DNA from 4 places in the Shewanella sp. MEBiC00475 genome. Region 3 is predicted to be linked to each of the others. Evidence: predicted binding sites of a transcription regulator. Region 3 holds the regulator's gene; each other region holds the start of a gene.
The links. The regulator sigma-54, encoded in region 3, starts transcription at its own class of promoters, with help from an activator protein. The targets are predictions, from matches to a motif close to GTTGGCACGNNNNTNGNNT.
Positions count from the first base shown of each region.

Region 1: the regulator sigma-54 is predicted to act here: its motif matches at 2,693-2,711, upstream of FCN25_RS16215 (flagellar assembly protein FlgT).
Region 2: the regulator sigma-54 is predicted to act here: its motif matches at 3,439-3,457, upstream of FCN25_RS18535 (YccF domain-containing protein).
Region 4: the regulator sigma-54 is predicted to act here: its motif matches at 2,024-2,042, upstream of FCN25_RS10430 (DUF1328 family protein).

Region 1 covers NZ_CP039928.1:3,630,446-3,636,421, forward strand. Annotated here, with positions in the region: gene FCN25_RS16200 (IS110 family transposase) at 1-742, shown strand, start outside; gene FCN25_RS16205 (LPP20 family lipoprotein) at 1,065-1,511, opposite strand; gene FCN25_RS16210 (FlgO family outer membrane protein) at 1,508-2,218, opposite strand; gene FCN25_RS16215 (flagellar assembly protein FlgT) at 2,783-3,991, shown strand; tRNA gene FCN25_RS16220 (tRNA-Arg) at 4,139-4,214, shown strand; gene FCN25_RS16225 (DUF2947 domain-containing protein) at 4,429-4,908, shown strand; gene FCN25_RS16230 (chalcone isomerase family protein) at 4,963-5,532, shown strand; gene FCN25_RS16235 (flagella synthesis protein FlgN) at 5,654-5,976, opposite strand, start outside.
Region 2 covers NZ_CP039928.1:4,183,343-4,189,318, forward strand. Annotated here, with positions in the region: gene FCN25_RS18520 (homogentisate 1,2-dioxygenase) at 1-751, opposite strand, end outside; gene FCN25_RS18525 (LysR family transcriptional regulator) at 970-1,899, shown strand; gene FCN25_RS18530 (TIGR00266 family protein) at 2,091-2,879, shown strand; gene FCN25_RS18535 (YccF domain-containing protein) at 2,989-3,402, opposite strand; gene FCN25_RS18540 (1-aminocyclopropane-1-carboxylate deaminase/D-cysteine desulfhydrase) at 3,600-4,577, shown strand; gene FCN25_RS20970 (hypothetical protein) at 4,805-4,978, opposite strand; gene FCN25_RS18545 (ChrR family anti-sigma-E factor) at 5,699-5,976, opposite strand, start outside.
Region 3 covers NZ_CP039928.1:2,822,937-2,828,912, reverse strand. Annotated here, with positions in the region: gene kdsC (3-deoxy-manno-octulosonate-8-phosphatase KdsC) at 1-508, shown strand, start outside; gene lptC (LPS export ABC transporter periplasmic protein LptC) at 505-1,065, shown strand; gene lptA (lipopolysaccharide transport periplasmic protein LptA) at 1,052-1,633, shown strand; gene lptB (LPS export ABC transporter ATP-binding protein) at 1,630-2,361, shown strand; gene FCN25_RS12495 (RNA polymerase factor sigma-54) at 2,504-3,988, shown strand; partial or broken gene raiA (ribosome-associated translation inhibitor RaiA) at 3,985-4,239, shown strand; gene ptsN (PTS IIA-like nitrogen regulatory protein PtsN) at 4,242-4,685, shown strand; gene rapZ (RNase adapter RapZ) at 4,682-5,545, shown strand; gene FCN25_RS12475 (HPr family phosphocarrier protein) at 5,566-5,841, shown strand.
Region 4 covers NZ_CP039928.1:2,365,556-2,371,531, forward strand. Annotated here, with positions in the region: gene FCN25_RS10420 (ArsJ-associated glyceraldehyde-3-phosphate dehydrogenase) at 1-614, shown strand, start outside; gene arsJ (organoarsenical effux MFS transporter ArsJ) at 620-1,837, shown strand; gene FCN25_RS10430 (DUF1328 family protein) at 2,165-2,341, shown strand; gene FCN25_RS10435 (hypothetical protein) at 2,421-2,615, shown strand; gene FCN25_RS10440 (diacylglycerol kinase family protein) at 2,831-4,489, shown strand; gene FCN25_RS10445 (sigma-54-dependent Fis family transcriptional regulator) at 4,507-5,874, opposite strand.

The sequences.
Region 1 (5,976 bases), 810 kb from region 3:
TGATGCCGATGCAATAGCAGAAGCATGCACAAGACCATCGATGCGTTTTGTTGGTGTCAAAACAGAGACCTCACAAGTCATCAGCGTTATTCAGCGAGTTAGGTCTAGTTATATCAAAGAGCGGACAGCGTGTATGTCACGCATTGGAGCAATTTTACTCGAGTTTGGCATGAGCTTTCCTAGAGGGCATGCCAAAATGAAAGTGTTATTCCAATGGCTTGCCGATAACGGCGAACCGCTTCCAACCATGTTGATGCAAGAATTAATTGAACACCACGAGTATTACTTACTGCTTAATGAGCGTATAGCAGGGCAAGATAAAAAGCTTAAACAGCTTGTCGAGCAAGATGTGCGAGCGCAGCTATTAAAGACGATCCCTGGGGTGGGAGATTTAACCGCAGCTCAGTGTTTGGCCGATATCTCAGATGTCACGCATTTTAAAAATGGCCGTCAAATGGCCGCATGGATAGGATTAGTTCCTCATCAATATTCAACGGGAGGGAAGTCAACCTTGCTCGGGATAAGTAAGCGTGGAAATAAGGCGTTAAGAACGTTGTTTATTCATGGTGCTCGAGCGATGTTATCAAGGCCAGAAAAAGCGGTGGCCGTATTTGGAGAATGGATACTTGAGCTCAGAGCGAGGAAGCCATTTAATGTAGCCGTCGTTGCATTAGCGAATAAGTTGGTACGAATAGCGTGGTCGGTATTATCGACCAAGCAAGCATTTGAAATAAGAGTTTAACCCGAGTTTGCAGATGATAGAGAAGATGACAGAACGGTCAGACCACTAGATTGAAGACCTGACACAAAAAACAGCACCGAAAGTATGCTTTGGGCTTTTTGAGGACAATCTAGCGCGGAACTCATCGTGGAGCGGGTGGTAAAGCACCTAATGAAGATTCCGAATACATTAGCGCAAACCAACCTCGTTATCGAAAATATCATTTGCAATAACGAGGCGGACCATACATTTTTGTATAAACATTTTGGTTTAAGCAAGCTAATTAACTCAAACATTAGTTAATAACATTAGGTATCAAGCTAATCCAAATCGACTTTAATATTTAAAAGTAGGTAACATCTTTCACCCGTTTAGGGCGATTTTGTTGTTCGTACAATTGCCATACTTGTTTAAAGTCCAAAGCGAGCTCTGTGACATAAAACTCACCTGAAGGGTAAGTCTTAACCACTTTGGCACCACGGATAATGCCACTAACGCTCGATTTAACGTTATCATCAGTTAATAACCACTCACTCACGTCGCTATTAGCCGTAACCTTTTGGCCATAAACTTGTTCTGCTAACTCACGATAAGCGGCAATTTTTGACGCTTGCATCGCCATTAAAATACGATGTGACGCTTCTTTACTCGGCTGTGTTGCTAAAGGTGCGTAACCAATTGCTGTTAGAGTTGGAAACGAGGCTGGAGCTTCAGTTTCCCACTGAACATATTTGTCCTTACTGACGCATCCGCTTAGTACCAACAGCATTATTAATATCAGCGATTTCATAGCTTATCTCCTAATACGGTGTAACGACTGTCGCCTCGCTTTTCGTGGCGATACAACAAACCGTTGCGAGATTCAATAATTTCAGAAGGCTGTAAATAACCTGACAAGCTAGATGCAGCTACAAATGATTGCACCGCAGAAAGCACCCGATTATTGGTGATATTGACCACTCGGCCGTTAAATATAATGCCTTCAGGTGTTAGGGCCATGGTTGACACTAACACATGTGATACCGGTAAATCTGAGCGTAATAACTCCCAATTCCGACTCAACAAAAACTCGCCTTGCTCCGTTGCGCGTAAACTAGTCGCTACATTTAAATCAACTAAGTTAAATTCATGGGCATGAAAGGCTGCAAGTAATCCTTGTTGTAACTGTAATGCCAACTCGTTGGTGGTATTTAAATTACTGGCCATTACTGGCGTAGATATAAGCAGTGGTTGATCAGGTCGTAAAGCGTCATTCTGTAGCACTAACTCGTTGACTAACTTTTCGGCCCACACATTCACTTGGCCTTTAGGTGATATTCCTGCAGCCTGAATATCATAAGCCAGCTTATCGTGATAAACCTCATCTTCGTCGGCGGTTTTGACAAATTTACCGTTATTATTGAAGGCAAAGTTATTGGCAGCATTAGGCGTTTGGGTGCATGCCGCTAACGATAACGATGCGAGCATGACCGCGGGGATAAAAAGCCTGTTAATCATAATAATTCCTCTAACACTTAATGCCGCAAGTCTTGGTATAAATGAGCTATTTAATCACCTTATTTACCGCTGACTAAGGCCAATAACTTACTTCTTTATTGTTCGTCACCTTATATCGGCAAATGTACAAGAAGCTTTACTATAATTGCACTAGATCGAAAAATAACTGCAAAATGTGAGGGGCTGTTGATCTTTCAAGGTAGTTTTTGCAGTGAATTGTTGTTCATTACTTAAATAAAGGGCTACAAGGCAGAGGTTTTGTAGTGTCGTTATTCTACATTTAGAAGCCGATAACGCATTAGGAATGAACAACAAACGCTGCCCGAAGGGTTTGGCTAAAAACGTTTTACTCTTTGATGAGCGATTATTTGTTAAGTGAGTGGTGCTTAGATTGATAGACAGCAATCCACTCGTCTCGATTAAAACGTTTTTATCTCGAATAAAATTTAACCAGTAAAGAACAGTAGATTCTAAAGAGGCACAATTTTTGCTTTATTAAAAATAGAGTAAGCTTAATTTGTGTAATTAGGCCAAATTGACGTTTTTTTGACATTAGGACATCGCATGCTGATCAGACAAAGCCCTACTAACCGAGCTAATCCCTTCGGTCATATTGCCGCAATAGTCATGCTATGCGTCTGTGGCTTGCTGGCGACAATGTCTGCATCAGCTGAACAAATTGAAGTTACCGGCAAGGCCAAAATTGTTAATGGTGATATTGATAAAGCCCGCGAAGATGCCATTAGCCAAGCATTAAATTATGCCAGCTTAAAAGCCGGAGTTAACTTTTCCAGCCAACAACAAGTCAATCAAGGTCGACTTACTCAAGATACCTTTCAAATTCAACGGATGGGATCGGCCAATAATGTTGAATTAATGAGTGAAATGATCAGCCAGCACACTATTACCGTGGTTTTACAATTAGAACTTGGTGAGCAAGAACCCGATGCACAATGTAAAAGCCAGTCTCTCAAAGCCGCCATTATGTTGCCACAAGCCTATTTACAAGAACGCGCTCAGTTACGCTATGGCCAATTGGCCAACTTTGAACAACGGGTCACTGAACATTTAGGCAAAATTATCAACGCTCAATCTCGGTACAGTTTCGCTCGATTACACGCCGACGAAAAAATTGATAACACCAATCAATTAGTAAATTTTAAGGGTTACCGTATTCCCAGTTGGTTAGGTGAAATCACCGACAGCCAATATGTATTGCAACCAGAAATTATTGATATTTCTACTGAACCGGTACAAAGCAGTTATATGGGGTTGGTAGACGATGATCCGCTTAGGCAATTCATGATAAAATTAACTCTTTATCATGGTATCAGTGGCGAAGTTGTGTGGTCAGAATCGTTTGCTACATCAGCGCCTTGGGAGTTTGAAAGACAAGAAATAGTTTCTCCTGCTAACCAACGCTTTTGGCGTTCTTCCTATGGTCAGGCTATTAGTGATGTTTTACAACAAAGTGTGATGTCCCTGGATAAACAGTTAAATTGTCGTCCATTACTAGGCCAAATTGTTGCCAGACAAGGGGATCGTATTATCATCAACTTAGGTCGTAAAAATGGCGTCAAAATGGGTGATAAATTCCAAATTGTATTACAAAAAAATATCCCAGACAGATTCAATTCCATGCGCGCCATCGCTACAAAAAGCCGTGCCAATGTGGTTATTGAACAAGTTACTGAAGACAGTTCAACTGCAATTTTTGACGGCATCGACAGTGCTGACAATATTCAAGTGAACGACATTGCGATTAAGAACTAATGATTAAAAGTTGAGAGTTCAGAACTAAGAACTAAGAACTAAAGATTAAAGATTAAGAACTAAGCTATTATACATTAGTTGGTTATTAATCAAGCAATTAAATTTAAAAGGTTTAATTCAATTATAAACTCAGTATAATCACTGGGTCTCTCTATAGCTCAACAGGATAGAGCAGCCGCCTCCTAAGCGGCCGATCGGGGTTCGAGTCCCTGTGGGGAGACCATATAAACTGTTTCTATGCTCATTTTCACTCTTTTATAATCATCTTATTTACTTCATTGCCCTTCCCAGAATTGAGATATTTACTAGTATCAGTATTTTTTAACTACAGCTTTAATATTTCTTCAATCTCCACATCATTTATCTCTCTCGCTATCGCAGTCTGATCAGCTTTAGCGTTATAATTGTGCTTCATTTTTGTTGCTAGGAGCAATTGTTTGTCATATTCATATATTCCGTTTGATCTTTATAAGCGTAAGTGGATTTTTAACCATAAAGATTTGCCTGTATCAGATGATGATAAGGCCTTGATTAAACCACTGACTGATAAAAGTGCTATGGAAGTGTGGGATAAGTGGATAAGCAATAAGAGCAGTCGTGCAGAGCTGTTTGAAAAAGGTGACTGGCCAGCAAAGCAAGATGCTTGGACAGAAACTGAGCATTGGCAATCAGCCTGGGATTCTAATGACAATGCGATGCCTGAAGCGATTAGTGCGCATATTCAATGGCCCGATGATGCGGTGGTGTATTTTTGCTATGAAAAGTACCAAATAGTTGAAACTCGCTGGGATGTATTCGTACGTAATTGGAAGTGCTTTTTATTTTTTGATGATGGCCCAATTCTTATCTCCCCAAAACATAAGCAAGCATTAATGTTTCTACAGAATGGTCAATATAAATTAGGCGTTCGCGGTTAATTAACCCGCCCTAAGTTGTATCCGTTTGTATTACAGTTTTTTTAGAGAGTTTATATGAAATTATTAGCTTCAATTGGATTGAGCTTATCGTTAATGCTGCCGTTGTTTGCACAAGCTAGCATGATTGCAGATGTTGATGTAGCAGAGAAAATGACTGCTGCAGAGCAGCCATTAGTATTGAATGGTGCAGGTATACGCAGTAAGTTTTTTATGGATTTATATGTAGGTAGTTTGTATTTGCCGACAAAAATGCACACTCTAGAAGATGTGCTTGCTCAACCTATAGCGGTGATCCAGTTAACTATCACTTCAGGAATGATCTCTTCAAACAAAATGCGTAACGGCATAACCGAAGGATTTGAGGCAGCTACCGACAATGACACGCATTTTATTGCCAAAGACATTGAACATTTTACACAGCTATTTGCTGATGAAATTGTTGAAGGTGATCAATTTACTTTTGTGACTCAAAAAGGCAAGGGCGTGACCAGCATTAAAAATGGTCAGGTTCAGGGCGAGATAGTGGGTGAGGCTTTTCGTCAGGCATTACTTAAGATTTGGTTAGGTGAAGAATCTGCACAACAAAGTTTACGTGAAGCAATGCTAGGCGCAGTATCTAGCTAGGTCGCTACGCTGCTACGATTGTATAGCATCTAGCCGCGAAGCGTCTTCGACTCTAGGCTTTTCGCATGCTACAAAAGTAATTAAATGAGAGTCGCGAGGTCGCAGTGCTAATAGGTAAGTATTAGGCTGAAAAGTCATTGCCGAGAGTTGAAATGGTAGACGTTTTACCTTTGCCATTATAGGTTAAACTTGAAGCATTTCGGCTGGCTTGTAATGCTTGGGCAAAGCGATTGAGGCTGGCAATATTGAGCTCAATCAAGCTGGCATTCTGGCTGTTGATGTCTTTGCACTCTGCAAGAATAGCTTTAGCTTGCGCGACTTGTTGTGCCAGTTCAGCATCTGTTGTAAGCAGATTGTGTTGTGGGTGATTTGCTAATTTTTCGTCTGTGATTTTCATGTTGAATAAACATTGAGTTTTGTCTTTAGAAAGTGCTAGCAGTTTGT
Region 2 (5,976 bases), 1.4 Mb from region 3:
TAAATGCCCAAGGATAGACGCAACCATCCCAGCCTACTAAGTCAAATGGATGCCATTGCAGTGTCATTTTTTGATAGCGCTCACCAAATTTACACATTAACGGAAACTCACCTTTTTCAACCACGGCATCAGCCAAAGTTGGCGTACGAATGTCTCGTTCACAGTAAGGTGCGGATTCAAGCATTTGGCCGTATTCGTTTCTGAAATGCTTTGGCACTTCGACCATTGAAGATGATTCAATAACAAACAAGCGTACATTTTGATAATCGGTAAATTTAAGTTGGTACGTGGTCCCGCGTGGAATAATTAAGTAATCCCATTTATTGGTTTCAATGACACCGTATTCACTCAATAATTGGCCTTCACCCTCGTGAATAAACACCACTTCGTCAGCATAGGCATTTCGATAAAATTCATTGGTGTCTTTAGTCACCTTAGCCGTGTACATGGCGACATCATTATTGAAAAATATTTTATTTCGGGCGCTAAAAAAGTTGCCTTGGCAGTCGGCTTGGCGAGAGTCTAATTTGTAATTTTGAATTAAAGAGTCTTGCCATTGCTCACCATGAGATAACGAGTAAGGTTGAACGTCTATCGCTTTGGTTGGCATATTGTGATGATATTTATTGGAATAAATATTGGAAAAACCATGGGTTGAAAATAATTCTTCACGGTACAACTCGCCATTGTCTTTTTCGAAGGCAATGTGGCGTTTGGTCGGGATTTGACCTTGCTTAACATAGAATGGCATGTGATTGTCCTATGGTGAATCGACTGCGAATGTCGTGGCGTTTATGTTATTTATTGTTATGGCCTAATCGCATTAGGTAACCAATATGTGATCTAACTAACAATTTAGTGGTAAAGATCAACAAAAAAAAGAATAATAAATAACTCAACTTAATCAATTTTTTAGATAGTTGTGTTAACTTTACGTTTGTGTATTGATAATGAGACAGCGGAAATTTTATGCGGATAGATATAGATGCCTTTAATGTATTGCAAGTGCTTGTTGAAGAAGGAAGTTTTTCAAAAGCTTCAGAGCGATTACACAAGGCACAATCGGCGGTAAGCTATCAGGTAAAAAAACTGGAACAACATCTCGGCGTGACATTATTTAATCGAGATCATTATCGAGCAGAATTAACACCGGAAGGTAAGGTGATTTTGGCTGAAGGACAACGCTTATTACAGCATTTAGCCAATATTGAACATCTTGCAAGCCGCTTTAGTCAGGGGTGGGAACCTAAGCTTGAGTTAGTGATAGACGGTGCTTTGCCGATGGAACCAATTATGACCGCCCTTAAGCGCATGTCTGAACATAATATTCCTACTAAAATTCAACTCAATATGGAGTTTTTAGGCGGAGTGCAACATCGCTTTGAGCGTGAGCAAGCAGACTTAATGTTAGTCAAAGATTACCGTACTGGCCCCTCGTATCATCCTAAAGCTCTGCCAAGCATTACCAGTGTCCTGGTGGCATCATCACAACATCCATTAAGTCAGTTAAAAGCCATTAGTTTGCCTGAGTTACAGCAACATGTTGAGTTAACCATTGAAGACTCATCTCCAGGTAAACGTGACCGAGATGAAATGCAATTCGGTGGAGACAAAGTATTCTATCTTTCAGGTTTTATTATGAAGAAAAATGCGTTGTTAAAAGGATTAGGTTTTGGCTGGATGCCTGATTTTTTAATCTCCGAAGAGCTAGCCATTGGAGAATTGATCGCAATCGATTTTATTGGCGGCAACCGATTTAGTTTTACGCCACAATTAGTATCAACTTTAGAGCGTCCGCTTGGGCGAGCTGGGCAGTTGTTTACCGAACTAATTTTAGAAGAGTTTGCACAATATCAACAGCAACAACAATCAGGATTAAGTGGTGCTGGATTGGGTTAACATTGCCTGTAAATTATTGATACGGCTAGAAACAAATAATGTCTCACAAAGTTAGCATGTTCAAAGCACCAACATCTTGTTAACCTAAAGCAACTATTTAACCGAATACAACAACGACTTCAATCGCGTTTACTCCAATTGGTTGTTGTCGTTATTAGCGTCATTATTATATTTATTTGAAGGAGCAAAAGATGACCAAAAAATGTCACGAAGTAGATTACGAAATCATTGGTTCAAGTATGCAACTGGTGGAAGTGGAACTCGACCCCAATGAGTCGGTGATTGCAGAAGCGGGTGCGATGACTTATATCGAAGAAGATATTTGTTTTGAAGCCAAAATGGGTGATGGATCTGAGCCTGAATCTGGTTTTTTTGGCAAGTTACTTGGCGCCGGTAAACGGGCTATTTCGGGTGAAGGCATTTTTATGACTCACTTTAGTAATGAAGGTCAACTTAAACGCAAAGTGGCATTTGCCGCGCCGTTCCCTGGTACCATTTTGGCAATTGATTTATCCGAGCATCAAGGCGAACTTATCTGCCAAAAAGACAGCTTTTTAGCGGCTGCATTGGGTACTCAAGTTAGTATGAAATTTAATAAACGTTTAGGTACCGGTTTTTTTGGTGGTGAAGGTTTTATTTTGCAAAGCTTAAAAGGTGACGGTATGGCGTTTGTCCATGCAGGCGGCACTTTAATTAAAAAAGAGCTTCGGGGTGAAACATTGCGGGTCGACACTGGTTGCTTAGTGGGTTTTACCCCAGGAATAGATTATGACATTCAACGTGCAGGTTCATTAAAATCAATGGTATTTGGCGGCGAAGGTTTGTTTCTTGCGACCTTACAAGGCCATGGTACTGTGTGGTTACAAAGCTTACCGTTTTCTCGAATGGCTGACAGAATTATTGCTCATGCACCTTCTAGTGGCGGTAAAGACCAAGGTGAAGGTTCTGTCCTTGGCGGCATAGGCCGAATGATTAACTAATTTTATTTTGCCATAGCGAAGACATTAAGAATTAGTTTTTAATAAAAAGCCGACAACATAAAGTTGTCGGCTTTTTTATAAGATTTACATTATAAGATTAACACTATTCTTAATAGGTCGGTTTGGCAATAACGGTTTGACCAATAGGGGTTAAACTTAATAAGGCCAGCTTCATGTGTTGTATCGCAAAAGGAATACCTATAATGGTGATAAAGCAAGCCAATGCATGCACTAAGTGACCAATGGCCAACCAGATCCCAAAGAATAAAAACCACACAATGTTACCCACTAAGCCCAATGTACCCGTGCCAATGTCTTCTTCACCAGAAACGTGTTTACGGTTAACTGTTTCTTGTCCAAATGGCCAAAAAGCCAATTCGCCAATAACAAAACATGCACGACCAAATGGGATACCTATGATACTAATAAAGCATAATGCTCCTACAAACCACCAAGCGAGGCCCATAACAAATCCGCCCATTAAAAACCAAGCAATATTAAAGATTAAGCGTAAAAGTGACATTTTCATTCCTATCTGTAGTCAATATTGATTAATATATAGCGATATCCATGCCATGTTTTTAAGATATTGATTTTATATATTAAAGTATGATTTTACCTACTCGATTTTCTTTGGTAGTTATCATTAATACAAATGAATCGATGAGATTTGTCATTTTTTAGTTAAAATGCTCATATTACAGTTGATTGAGACAATGCATGTTTTCGATAAGCCCAGTACAGCCAATGAACTTTGGCAGACAGATTATCTATGTCAAACGGGATGATTTATTACATCCTGATTTTAGTGGTAATAAAGCACGTAAGTTTTATCATTTTTTACATCATGATTACTCACATGTTACTCAGTTAGTGGCTTCTGGATCAGCGCAGGCTAATTCATTATATTCAATGTCAGTACTTGCTAATCAGCAGGGCTGGACGTTTAATTATTATGTTAGTCATATCAGTGATTTCTTATTGCAAAACCCACAGGGTAATTATGCTGCCGCGATACAAAATGGCGCTAATATTATTGATATTGGCAATTTGGCTTATGCAGAAAATCTTGCTGGTATGCATTTAAACGATGCGATGAACTATATTGTGTCATCAGATCCCATCTACGCTGATAAAAAGCATTTATTGTATATTCCAGAAGGTGGACGTTGTCAGTATGCTGAAACTGGGATCGAGCAACTGGCTGCTGAAATAATTCAATGGGCACAAGAACAACAGAAAAATAAGCTAATGGTATTTTTACCGTCTGGTACGGGGACTACTGCAGCATATTTAAATAAGCAATTAATTCAACAGCTCGCTCAATTATCAATAGTGGATGTATTTACTATAGAGGTCATAACTTGCAGTACTGTCGGGGGTGATGAATATTTACGTCAACAATTCTCAGAGTTAGTTGACGAAATATATTATCCAAAAATTATTAATGATGGTCATAAATATCATTTTGGAAAATTATCACGACGTTGTTTTGATATGTGGGAAAAAGTATGTCAGTCAGGAATTGAATTTGAATTATTGTACGATCCCGTTGGATTTTTAGTGTTACAACATTATTTAAATGAGAATGCTAACAGCGCAACAGAAATTTTATATATACATCAGGGTGGGGTGTTAGGAAATAACACAATGTTACCTAGATACCAACGAAAGTTTTCTCGGATAGTACAAACTTAGAATGAATGTTGGAAAGGTACACTACTTTTAAGTGGTTGATAAATTTGTGTTTAAGGTGTTTTTGAGGTTTTATTTGAGAGTTAATACTGAGGAATTATTTAAGATTATGTTGATGAGTAAATTCATTTTACTCTGTTTTAATAAACATCCGGTAATTGAGAGGAGAATACCGAGAAATGAGTTTATTAAATAACAGAGTAAATGATTAACGCAAAGCGTTAGGGATCTTACTTATTGGCAGAGATTAACCATTTCATGAAGTTGATTGCTTCAATGCGCTTTGAAAATGTTTTTTTGTTTTTACCCAGGCTGTCGGTAAAAGCAATTGAGTTTTTATTTGACGAAATAGAATTAACTGGAAAGTTAACTGAAATATCGTGTCCATTCATGTTGTATGACATTGGTCACACTCCTTCTTGTATATTCACCATTTGGTGAGAAAATTGTTCAATAAAATATCCTTGGCATTTTTTAGTGTTGCAAAAGATTAATGTTTCGAGATTTAACTTAACCTATCTTTTACTCACTAATCAAGTGTTGTGATGTAAATAGTTGATTAAGGTTTATTTTATGTTAGCAACATTGATGTTACTTCATAACCTTAAGATACTTGATACACACTGAGCACTTAATTTTGTAAGTTGAACATAGTTTTATGACAGCAAGATTACGTGGGTATAACTTAAATCACCAACATAATTAATTGAAAATCAAAAACGATGTACAGAAGCTTGTCTTGGGTTTATTTACGAAGTGAAGTTGAGCAGACTTACAGGTAGGTAACCAAAATTAACAAGAAAACTAAATCTGTGTGGATAATATACTGAGTGTTTGCATATGGCAATAGTCTTTTTCAAATTTTAAGCAAATAAATACTGTTTTAGATCAAAATATGTCTCGGTGTGATTCATATCACTAATAAATACAGTCAATCGGGATGCTATTTATGCACATACACATGCACATGCAGAGTAAAAAGTTAACACGGATCATGAAGTCCTCATCATCCGTGTTCAAAGGTCATAGGTTAACGCGGTAAGCTATGCTATCGACTCAATTGATCAACCAGTTCTAATTCGTCAATACTTAACTGCAATTTATTACGTTAATTAAGCTAATGGCTAATACAGTAAATCGCCAATTGGATTGAGTAACTTACTGAATCCTCTAGTGAAGTATAAAGGCGCATCTACTATGGTATAACACAAACACCCTTCAAGTGTTTTAGGTGAATGTTGATGCTCTTTATCAAGCAACATGAAATCACCAGGTTTATAAGTGTTATAACAATCACTGAATTCTCCCGCGAGTAGCAAGGTGAGCTCTGCCCCTTTGTGGGTATGTTCGGGAATTTCACCATTGGCAGCTATGTGCAACAAGCTTGCTCTTGCTTGTGGTT
Region 3 (5,976 bases):
GTTACGCGCTCAAAAAATTAAACTATTAATCTGTGACGTCGACGGTGTATTTTCCGATGGCCGTATTTACCTCAGTAATGCTGGCGAAGAACTGAAAGCCTTTCATACTCGCGATGGCTACGGAGTGCGTTCTATCATCACAAGTGGATTTCATGTAGCTGTGATCACTGGGCGTAAATCCAAAATAGTAGAAAACCGCATGACGGCATTAGGTATTACGCATATTTACCAGGGGATTGACAATAAATCCGAACCTTTTGAGCAACTTATGTCTTTGTATAATGTGAGCGCCGACGAAGTCGCTTACATTGGTGATGACATGGTTGATCTTCCCGTGATGAAAGCCGTAGGACTAGCAGTATGTGTCGGTGATGGCCATCCGTTTGTAAAACAACAATGCCATATGACAACGACCCTAAATGGCGGACACGGTGCACTACGTGAACTGACCGACTTATTACTATTAAGCCAAGATAAATTTGCCACTGCTCATGGTATGAGTATATGAATAGAGTCACGCTAGGTATTGTAGTTTTTTTTGGCCTTGCTTTAATACTATACTGGCAAGCACAAATAAAGCGCAGTGAAATGGAGGCCGTGAAAGTTCGCGGAATTGAGCGTCCAGATTTTATTGCAAATAACCTTCAAACCACTGAATTTAATCAACTCGGTTTTGTAGAAAGTCGAGTCAGTGCCGAGCACATGGAACATTATGCTTCTACTGACGTCACTCACTTTACCAAACCTATCTACCTCATTTATCCTGAAAATGGTAAAGCACAGTGGCAATTAAGTGCAGACCGAGGACGATTAAATAAAAATACCAGCAAAGTCATATTAGAAAATAATGTTATTATTGATGCTATTGATATAGAAGAACCCCTACAATCACTGAGCACCCAAGCCATTACTGTGGATTTAACCACTATGATAGGTACCTCGCAGGAGATGGTGTATATCAAAGGAAAAGGGTTTATTATTCAAGGCTTAGGCCTACATGCAGACTTGAATTCGCAAAAATTATCGCTACTCAGCCAGGTAGAAGGGAAATATGAGCCACATTAATCGTCTCCACACTCGCGCCAATGTTATGTTATTAAGTAGCATACTTTGCCTACTGAGTTTGCCTGCCATGGCTAAACAAGGTGATCTTATGCAGGAGTTAAAAATTGCCGCAGTAAGCCAGTCTGCCGACATTAAAAACAATCAAATTGTCTTTAATGGCCCGGTTACCATTGTTCAAGGCTCGATTAATATCAATGCTGATCAGCTGCGGGCATTTACCCCCGAAAACAGCACCAGTAAAAGACTTATCGCCACTGGTTCGCCGGCAACGTTTTCACAAGAATTAGATGACGGCCAAATAGGTACCGCCAGTGCCGACGAAATTACTTATGATCTTGCCAGCACCACGCTCACATTAATAGGCAATGCCAAGCTTGAGCAATCAGGAAGCCAAGTTACTGGTAACAAAATTAAGTACAATATCAATGCACAAGAGTTGATAGCTGAAAGTACAGGTAAGGGACAAGATCGGGTCATCACGATTATTCAACCTGAAAACTTCCAAGATGAAACCGCGCCGAAGCAAAAACTCCCTGAAATCCCTGTTAACAAGCAGAACAAACAATGACCCAAATAACCTTAACCGCTGAAAATTTAGCTAAAAGCTATAAAGCTCGTCAAGTTGTTAAAGATGTTAGTTTAACGGTTAAAACTGGCCAGATAGTGGGTCTTTTAGGCCCTAATGGGGCGGGTAAAACAACCACATTTTATATGGTTGTCGGCTTAGTAAAAAGCGATAAAGGTCGGATCTTAATTGATAATGACGATCTCACCGCCGATCCAATGCATCTTCGAGCCCGTAAAGGTATTGGTTATTTACCGCAAGAAGCCAGCATTTTTCGTAAGCTCACTGTACACGACAATATTATGGCCGTGTTGCAAACTCGCAAAGAGCTCAACAACGACCAACGAATTGAACAACTTGAGCATTTGCTAGAAGAATTCCACATTACCCACATTCGCGATAATCAAGGCATGTCGTTGTCGGGTGGAGAACGTCGTCGCGTTGAGATTGCACGCGCATTAGCTGCTAATCCAAAATTTATTTTACTCGATGAACCCTTTGCTGGTGTTGATCCTATTTCAGTTATTGATATTAAAAAAATTATCCAACAACTGAAAAGTCGCGGTTTAGGGGTATTAATTACCGACCATAATGTTCGTGAAACGTTAGATGTTTGCGAGCGGGCCTATATTGTTAGCCAAGGTAATTTAATTGCTGAAGGTACACCTGATGAAGTATTGAGCAATCAACAAGTTCGAGCTGTGTACTTAGGTGAACAATTCAAGCTATAGTTAAGTTACGGGTCTTTTAAACTATCTAACTCGTTTTGTTGAACGTTAACTAAATAACGTTAAATGTCATTGATGTATGTAACAATCAATACAGTATTTTAGATTGTCATTTTTATGGAAATCATCTAGGGATAAGCGGTAAATGAAAGCGTCACTCCAACTCAAAATGGGTCAACACTTAACCATGACCCCACAATTGCAGCAGGCTATTCGCTTACTGCAATTATCGTCATTGGAGCTACAGCAAGAAATCCAACAAGCATTGGATTCAAACCCATTGCTTGAAATAGAAGATGAGTTTTCAGAAGCAAAAAACTCCGCAAAAGAAAATCGAGACCAAGCTGATACCGACTTTAGTGACAACAGCAGCGTTAATAAAGAAAAAGACACCTCTACAGTTGACACTGCAGAGTCTATAACCAAAGAAACCATGGATGATCTAGCCATGGATACGACATGGGACGAAGTGTATACCGCCTCCCCAATGTCAGGTTCAGGCAGTGCGAGCATGCGCGACGATGACATGCCATTCCAAGGTGAAACCACCGAAGGTCTGTATGAGCATTTAGAATGGCAAAAAAATCTTACTCCCTTTTCTGAGACCGATTTAGCAATTGCCACCGCTATCATTGATGCTGTTGATGAACAAGGTTATTTAACCCAAAGTACCGAAGATATTCTCGAAGCAATGGGCGATGAAACCGTTGAACTAGATGAAGTTGAAGCCGTATTAAAGCGCATTCAACACTTTGATCCTGTTGGTGTAGCGGCTAGAGATTTAAGCGAGTGCTTATTCATCCAATTAGCGCAATATGCCAACACAACCCCCCATATTGATAATGCTCGTCTGCTGATTAAAGACTATTTAGATTTAATTGCCGGGCGTGATTTTAGATTGTTAATGCGTAAAACAAAGCTAAAAGAAAACGAGTTGCGTGACGCTATCACCCTAATCCAGTCACTTAATCCTCGTCCAGGTTTATTAATTACTGCCGTAGATGACGAATACGTCATACCCGATGTTACGGTACTAAAGAAAAATGGCCGATGGGTTGTAGAGTTAAATCCTGACAACATGCCAAAAATTGGCGTTAATCAACAATACGCCGCCATGGCGCGAAGCAGTAAAAATCCGTCGGATAGTCAATTTATTCGAGGCCACTTGCAAGAAGCTAAATGGTTTATTAAAAGTATTGAAAGCCGTAACGACACATTACTCAAAGTGGCCAATTGCATTGTACAATTTCAACAAGGTTTCTTTGAATATGGCGAAGAAGCCATGAAACCAATGGTATTAAATGATATCGCTGAAGCTGTAGAAATGCATGAATCAACCATTTCACGGGTGACTACCCAAAAATACATGCACACCCCACGAGGACTGTTTGAACTAAAATACTTCTTCTCTAGCCATGTCAGCACTGACGATGGCGGTGAATGTTCATCTACTGCAATTCGTGCTTTTATCAAAAAATTAGTTGCTGCAGAAAACCAGCAAAAACCGCTGAGTGACAGTAAAATGGCCCAACTTCTGGCTGAACAGGGCATAAACGTTGCTCGTCGTACCATTGCAAAATATCGTGAAGCAATGATGATTCCACCGTCTAACCAACGTAAGAGTTTATAACCTACAAGGCAACGGAATATATTCATGATAAATTTTCAAAGCTTGAACGACACTCCGATCAGAGCCATAATGCAAACGTTGCGCTCAATGTATAAAAGTTACAACAAAGATCAAAAGCCAGTAAAATCACAGATGGCATAGTGATGTTTGCCATGTCAGAATGTACTGATATGTATACTGCAATAGACGCCCTGATCGATAAGCTCAACCGTCAGGTAATTAAACACCAACAGAAGTATACACAACACTAACGATGGAACTTTGTACCATTCTGCGACCGGAGTGCACTACCTGTGCCACCCCGGGCAGTAAGAAAAAAGTACTGGAACTCATCAGCAACTTAGTCGCTGCCCAGTACCCACCCCTATCTTCGCAAGAGGTTTTTGAAAGCCTTTTAGCGAGAGAGAAAGTGGGTAGCACAGGTATAGGAAATGGCATCGCGATACCTCATGGTCGATTGACGTCTATCGATCAGCCCATTGCCATATTTATTAAGTGTGAAGAACCCATTGCCTTTGATGCAATCGATAACCAACCAGTTGATCTGTTATTTGCTTTATTAGTGCCGGCAGATCAGTGCCAAGAACACTTAAGCACGTTATCGAACATGGCCCAAAAACTAAGTGACAAGCAAATATTGAAACAGCTTCGTAAAACTCACGACTCAACAGAACTTTATCAGGTTATCACTGCATGAAACTTGTCATAGTATCAGGACGTTCAGGCTCAGGAAAATCAGTAGCCTTAAGAGTATTGGAAGACCTAGGATATTATTGTGTTGATAATTTGCCTTTAGCTCTTATTGGCACATTATTAGCCCAGCTCAAAGGTAGTAATGATTTAGTGGCAATCAGTGTTGATGTACGCAACATTGATGAACAAAGTAAAGTGCTTCAAAATCAATTAGCCCTGCTTGAGCACGACACTGAAATTATCAGCTTCTTTTTAAACTCCAATGATAAAGTTCTACTCAAACGCTATAGTGAAACTCGTCGATTACATCCGCTATCTAAAAATCATATTTCACTGCAAGAAGCGATCAAACTAGAAGGACGCTTACTTGAACCAATCGCAAAAATTGTTGACCATTATATTGATACATCAGCACTGAATATTTACGAATTAAGTGACCAGGTTAGGCAAATATTACTAGGCAGTGTTGATAAAGAGTTAGTGATTAACTTTGAATCTTTTGGCTTTAAACACGGAATGCCGACAGAAGCGGACTTTATGTTTGATGTACGCTTTTTGCCCAACCCACACTGGGAAATAGAGCTGCGTCCATTTACTGGTTTAGACGAACCTGTACAAGAGTTTTTAGGGCGCCAGCCATTAGTTAATAAGTTTATCTGGCAAATTGAAAACCTATTCGAAACTTGGATGCCTCACTTAGAACGTAACAATCGCAGCTACCTTACTATCGCCATTGGCTGTACTGGTGGTCAACATCGCTCAGTGTATATTGTCGATCAATTGGCAAAACGATTTAGACAAGGCAGTAAACATACAGTGAATGTTCGCCACAGAGAATTAGATTTAAATGGCAGTAACAGCTAAGTGAACATAGGATCGAATCAATGATCAAACTTGAACGCCAAGTTAGTATTTCAAACAAATTAGGTTTACACGCCCGCGCAGCGACAAAGTTAGCCATTCTAGTAGCTGATTTTGATGCCAATATAACCTTAATTCAAGATGAAAAAAGTGCCAGTGCAGCAAGTGTCCTAGGGTTGTTAATGCTCGAAAGTGGAATTGGAAAAATGATCACAGTGACAGCTGAAGGACCAGATGCAGAAGCGGCCCTAAGCGCAGTGTGCGATCTCATTAATGCCAAATTTGATGAATGTTGCTAAATTTGTACGCTTAGAAGCTCGGCAATAGAGAGTCGCAAAATGTAAGATTAGCGCTAAATATGTCAGTAACACTAGCTTCTATTCTATAATGCTCACAAACCATATGCCTATATTAGATGTTGCGCCCTGAACTCC
Region 4 (5,976 bases), 460 kb from region 3:
GCGTAAACGATGATTTATACGACAAAGCCATTCATCCAATCGTGACCGCAGCGTCGTGTACCACCAACTGTTTGGCACCAGTGGTAAAAGTGATTCATGAAAAGATAGGTATTAAGCATGGCTCAATGACCACGATCCACGATATTACCAATACTCAAACTATTCTAGATGCTCCCCACAAAGACTTACGTCGCGCCCGTGCGTGTGGCATTAGTTTAATACCAACCACCACTGGTTCGGCTACCGCGATTACCCATATTTTCCCAGAGCTAAAAGGCAAGTTAAACGGCCATGCGATACGGGTGCCGTTAGCCAATGCGTCACTGACCGATTGCGTATTTGAAGTGGCTCGTGGAACAACGGTTGAAGAAGTAAACCAACTATTGAAGCAAGCTGCTGATACTGAACTGCAGGGCATTATGGGTTATGAAGAACGACCATTAGTGTCGGTAGATTATAAAACCGACCCGCGTTCAAGCATTATTGATGCCTTATCAACCATGGTGGTGAATGACACCCAAGTGAAACTGTATGTGTGGTACGACAATGAGTGGGGATATGCCAATCGTACCGCTGAGCTTGCCCGCAAAGTCGGCTTAGCAGATAAGGAATAATGCTTATGGGGCTGGATTCATTGCGTTCCTTATCACCATCGATAAAACAGTACTTATTGATTACCGGTAATTACTGGGCATTTACCTTAACCGATGGCGCTTTGCGTATGCTGGTGGTGTTGTATTTCCATCAATTGGGTTACAGCCCGTTAAATATAGCGATGTTGTTTTTGTTTTATGAGATTTTTGGCGTAGTAACTAATCTTGTTGGTGGTTGGTTAGGCGCAAAGCTTGGCCTAAATAACACTATGAATATTGGCTTAGGTCTGCAAATAGTGGCGTTAGCTATGCTTACCGTACCCGCAGACATGTTGACTGTCGTTTATGTTATGGCAGCGCAGGCCTTGTCGGGAATTGCCAAAGATTTAAATAAAATGAGTGCCAAAAGTGCCATTAAAACGCTGGTGCCGGCAGATGCCGAGGGTAAGCTTTACCAATGGGTGGCGTTGTTAACGGGCTCTAAAAATGCCTTAAAAGGGATTGGTTTCTTTTTAGGTGGCGTATTGCTCACAAGCTTAGGATTTAGAGGCGCCATTATCTTAATGGCTTCACTATTAGGCATTGTATGGTTATGTAGTTTAGTGACCTTAAAAGATGACTTAGGCAAAGCGAAAAATAAACCAAAATTCAAAGATATTTTTTCTAAAAGCCGGGCTATTAACTTACTGTCGGCGGCGCGAATGTTTTTGTTTGGCGCCAGAGATGTATGGTTTGTGGTGGCATTACCGGTATTTTTAGCCACAACCTTTGGCTGGGATCATTGGTGGGTCGGCAGCTTTATGGCTAGCTGGGTGATTGGTTATGGTGTGGTGCAATCTGTTGCACCTTATTTCACCGGTAAACGACAGGGCAAAGTACCGAGCGGCCGAGCTGCATTTGCATGGGCAACTTACTTATTGCTCATTCCCGCCGCGATTGCAGTGGCGCTACATGCAGATTTTTATGTGCTGGAAAGTGTCGTTATCGGCTTATTAGTGTTTGGTGTGGTATTTGCGATTAACTCATCACTGCATAGCTACCTAATTGTTAGCTATGCCGGCAGTGATGGCGTGTCGCTGGATGTGGGCTTTTACTATATGGCTAATGCCATGGGGCGGCTTATTGGAACTGTACTGTCTGGTTGGGTGTATCAAGCCTATGGATTAGAAGCCTGCTTGTGGATATCCAGTGGCTTTGTAGCACTGGCAGCTTTAATTTCACTTAAGTTGCCTCATAAAGGGTAAACCATTACAGCCACTAGATGCATTTTTGTTTACTTATCGATATTTCGCATTGGTGGCGTGGTAGCCTGAAACTCTTACCGTATCATCGGTAAAAATTGCCTGCTCGTCTATGGCGTCCTCATTACTGATTTTCTTACCTTAAATTTAAAATATCTAAAAATCATGGTCTTATAACGTTTTGTTAAAGTTGGCACGATGTTGGCTTTAACTAATACATAGTCGTGGTGTGAATCGTTCGTTTTTACGATGGAGATAAGATATTTGTATAAATCGTCAGCGTAAATTCAACGCACATCACAATGTAAACCGTACACCAAGGAGGTTTTTATGTTGGGCTGGACATTAATGTTTTTAGTTATAGCCGTTATAGCGGGTCTATTTGGTTTTACCGGTATTGCAGGTGCAGCAGCAGGCATCGCGAAAATTATTTTCTTTATTTTTATTGTGTTGCTAGTGATTTCGTTAGTAGCCAATGCAATTCGAGGAAAAGCTCCCCGAGCATAGTATTTACCTCATCTCTTAATCAGAGTTGAGGTTACTTAAACAAGTTTATTCGATTACAACCATCATCCTGGAGATGAATATGAAATTATTAAAATTACTAACAATGGCAAGTTTAATGGTGTTTTTAACGGCTGGTTTATCAGCATGTTCAGATAACAAAGCTGAAAACGCAGGCGAGAAAGTGGATGAAATGATCCAAGATGCTGGTAATGCAGTTGAAGATGCATGTGAAGATGTTAAAGAAGGTATGAAAGCAGAAGATCCTGACTGTTAAGCATTATACCAATCAAATTAACTATTTTATTCGTTGAAAGTCGTTAAGTTCTCTATTGAAAATGCATTAATATCGTTAGGGTAATGCCTATATAAATCAATGCAATTCGAAGTGAAAAGTTTGACTGATTGCTGCGGAGTAACCAGATAGTTATTAGGATATGTATTAACCTAAGCAGCACGCATGTGCTGCTTTTTTTCAACAGGAGGACCACCATGCTAACCCGTATTCATATTAAATATTACTATACTGTTGGCGCGTTATTGGCTTTGTGCTTTTGTGTGGCGCTTCCTTATATATTACTTAAGGTTATTTTTGCTTGGATTGCATTATCCTTGGGGCTGGTGAGTTCAGCTTATTGGTTTAATAGCGCAGGCATTTTCCGAAAAAGCCAAGATGGCAGTATTCCTTGGTATATCAGTTGGAGTTTTATTCCATTTTTAATGGGTTCCCAGCTGTATAACGCTTGGGCGAGAAAACACGACAAAGTACCCGCAATCCAAAAAATAGATAAGCAGTTGTATTTAGCATGCCGATTGTTTCCCAGCGATATTGATCAACTTAAGCATGAAAACATTGACGCAATTTTGGATGTTACTGCTGAATTTGATGCACTTGAGTGGACCTTGATGGATGAAAATATTGCCTATTTAAATATTCCTATTTTAGATCACAGCGTGCCGACCGTCGCGCAGTTAAATCAAGCCATTAATTGGTTACACAGCCAAGTCAGTAGCGGTAAAAATGTAGTGGTGCATTGTGCGTTAGGAAGAGGGCGTTCGGTGTTGGTGTTAGCGGCTTATTTAGTGTGTCGTGAGAAAAATCGGGATGTTAATGATGTGCTTAAATCCATCAATAGTATTCGCCAAACGGCACGATTAAATAAATGGCAATTGGCCGCTATAGAAAAAATGCATAGTCAGCAAAAAATTAATATTCACAAACGTGCTTGGTTAATTGTTAATCCAGTATCGGGTGGTGGTAAATGGCATGATGAAGCTGACCACATAATCCAAACGTTGTCGGACTACTTTCAGCTTGAAGTCTTGTATACCACTAAAGATAAGTCTGCGGTGCAATTAGCCGAACAAGCCAAGCAAAAAGGCGCAGATATTATAGTGGCCTGTGGCGGTGATGGTACGGTAAATGAAGTGGCATCAGTGATTGTCGATACTGATATTTACTTAGGTATTATTCCAATGGGAACCACCAATGCATTGAGTCATACCTTGTTTGGCATAACCAGTAAATTTGTACCTGTTGCACAAGCGCTCGATATTTTAATTCAAGGTCATCATCAACGTATTGATACGGCAACCTGCAATAATAACTTAATGTTATTGCTGGCGGGATTAGGTTTTGAGCAGAAGATGATTCAAAAAGCAGACCGTGAACAAAAAAATAATTTAGGACAATTAGCCTACCTTAATGGTTTGTGGGAGGCTATAGACGAAAATCAGCCATTATCGATGAGAGTACAGATCGATGGTGGTGATATTCAGGTGATTAACACTACAAGTCTGGTGATTGCTAATGCAGCACCTTTTACCAGTGTGTTAGCGCTAGGTAATGGTGAACCCAATATTAGCGATGGTTTGTTAGATATTACCTGGATTGAATCGAGCGAGACATCGCCACAACAGTTATTAAGTATGACCGAGTTATTATTTGCAGGATTAACTGGAGATCGTGAAGGAGAAGACAGTCAAGCGAGTCGAATTCATCATAAGCAAGCGAAAACAATCTATTTAAACACGGATTCGACATGCCAGTATGTGATTGATGGTGAGTTATTTGAGTCGGAAGATCTGTGTATTAAAGTCAAACCCACTTCATTAAATGTGCTTGTTCCAGAAGCGAACAAATACGTTTAATGAATGGGTATTTAGGGCTATGGCTCGTCTGAGTCAGTTTGGTCTTCGTATTTACTGAGTTTGTTATAAAGGGTTTTAACGCTAATACCTAGCTGTTTAGCTGTATCATTTTTATTGCCCAATGAGTTGTCGAGCGCTTGATAAATAGCTACTTTTTCAAGTTCATCTAAGCGCATACCAGCAGGTATTTGTACGTCGTCATCTAAAGGCTCTGTTGATGGTTCCTGAGGTGTCACCGTGATGTGACTCGGTAAAATAGTATCTTCTGCCAAAATATATGCACGTTCTATTGCGTGTTTTAGTTCGCGAACATTTCCGGGCCATTTTTGTTGTTGGATAAGTTTAAGAGCATCATCCGAAAAGGTTTTAGTGAGTTTTTCAGCAGTATTTCGGTAGGCTAAAAAATGTTGTGCTAGGCCACTGATGTCATTGCTACGATCGCGTAATGGTGGCACGCGGATAGGAAAATGCGCTAAACGAAAATATAAATCTTCGCGGAAACGCCCAGCATCGATAGCCTCAGTTGGATCGCGATTTGTGGCAGCAACAATGCGAACATTGGCTTTTTTAAACTGTTGTGAGCCGACAGAGCGATATTCATTGTTTTCGAGTACGCGTAACAATTTTACTTGATGTTCTAGCGGCATTTCGGTGACTTCATCAAGAAATAAGGTACCGCCTTCTGCTTGCTCGAATACACCACGGTGATCACGATGAGCACCGGTAAAAGCGCCTTTTACATGGCCAAACAGCTCACTGTCGACCAGTTCAGGGCTTAATGCACCACAGTTAATGGCGATAAATGGTTGGTTGATTCGGTGACTGGCCAGGTGAATGGTGTTGGCTACAAGCTCTTTACCCGCACCGCTTTCACCGACAATAAGTACGTTGCTTTCGGTTACGGCAACTTTACGAATAGTACGATACAACTTGTGCATTGCCCGCGATGAGCCAACCAACAAACCGTATTGGTCTAGTTCACTAGAAAATGGCTGTTGTTGTTTCGTCGATTGTGATTGCAAGTCTTGGGCAAAGTCTTCTAAGGTATCGTTGATTACATCGGCATCGTAAGGCTGACGAAAATGGTAACCAGCACTTTTTGACATTAAATGATCTAAGTTAGGATTCGGTTTACCTTCGCTTAAGAAGATGAACTCAATATCCGACATTAACGCACTGTCAGTTAACTCTGCGTATTCTTGTTGGCTTAATTGTGATAATTCAATGATCGCAACATCTATCGAGTTACTGTGTAGTTGGTCTAACCAAGGCTGGTCAACTGAACTAGCAATCTTATTAAAGTGCTGACAACTCGGCAAGGTAAGGAGTCGTGCTTCACCTTCTTGACGACGGTGTAAATGATAAAAAAGTGTTGGACGTGGCATACCGATTCACTCCCTGCGGTGTTAAGTCTAATGTTTACCAGTGATGCCATGTTGACAATCACAAGTGATCATTCCGTGTAATTAGGTAATTAAATCAGACCC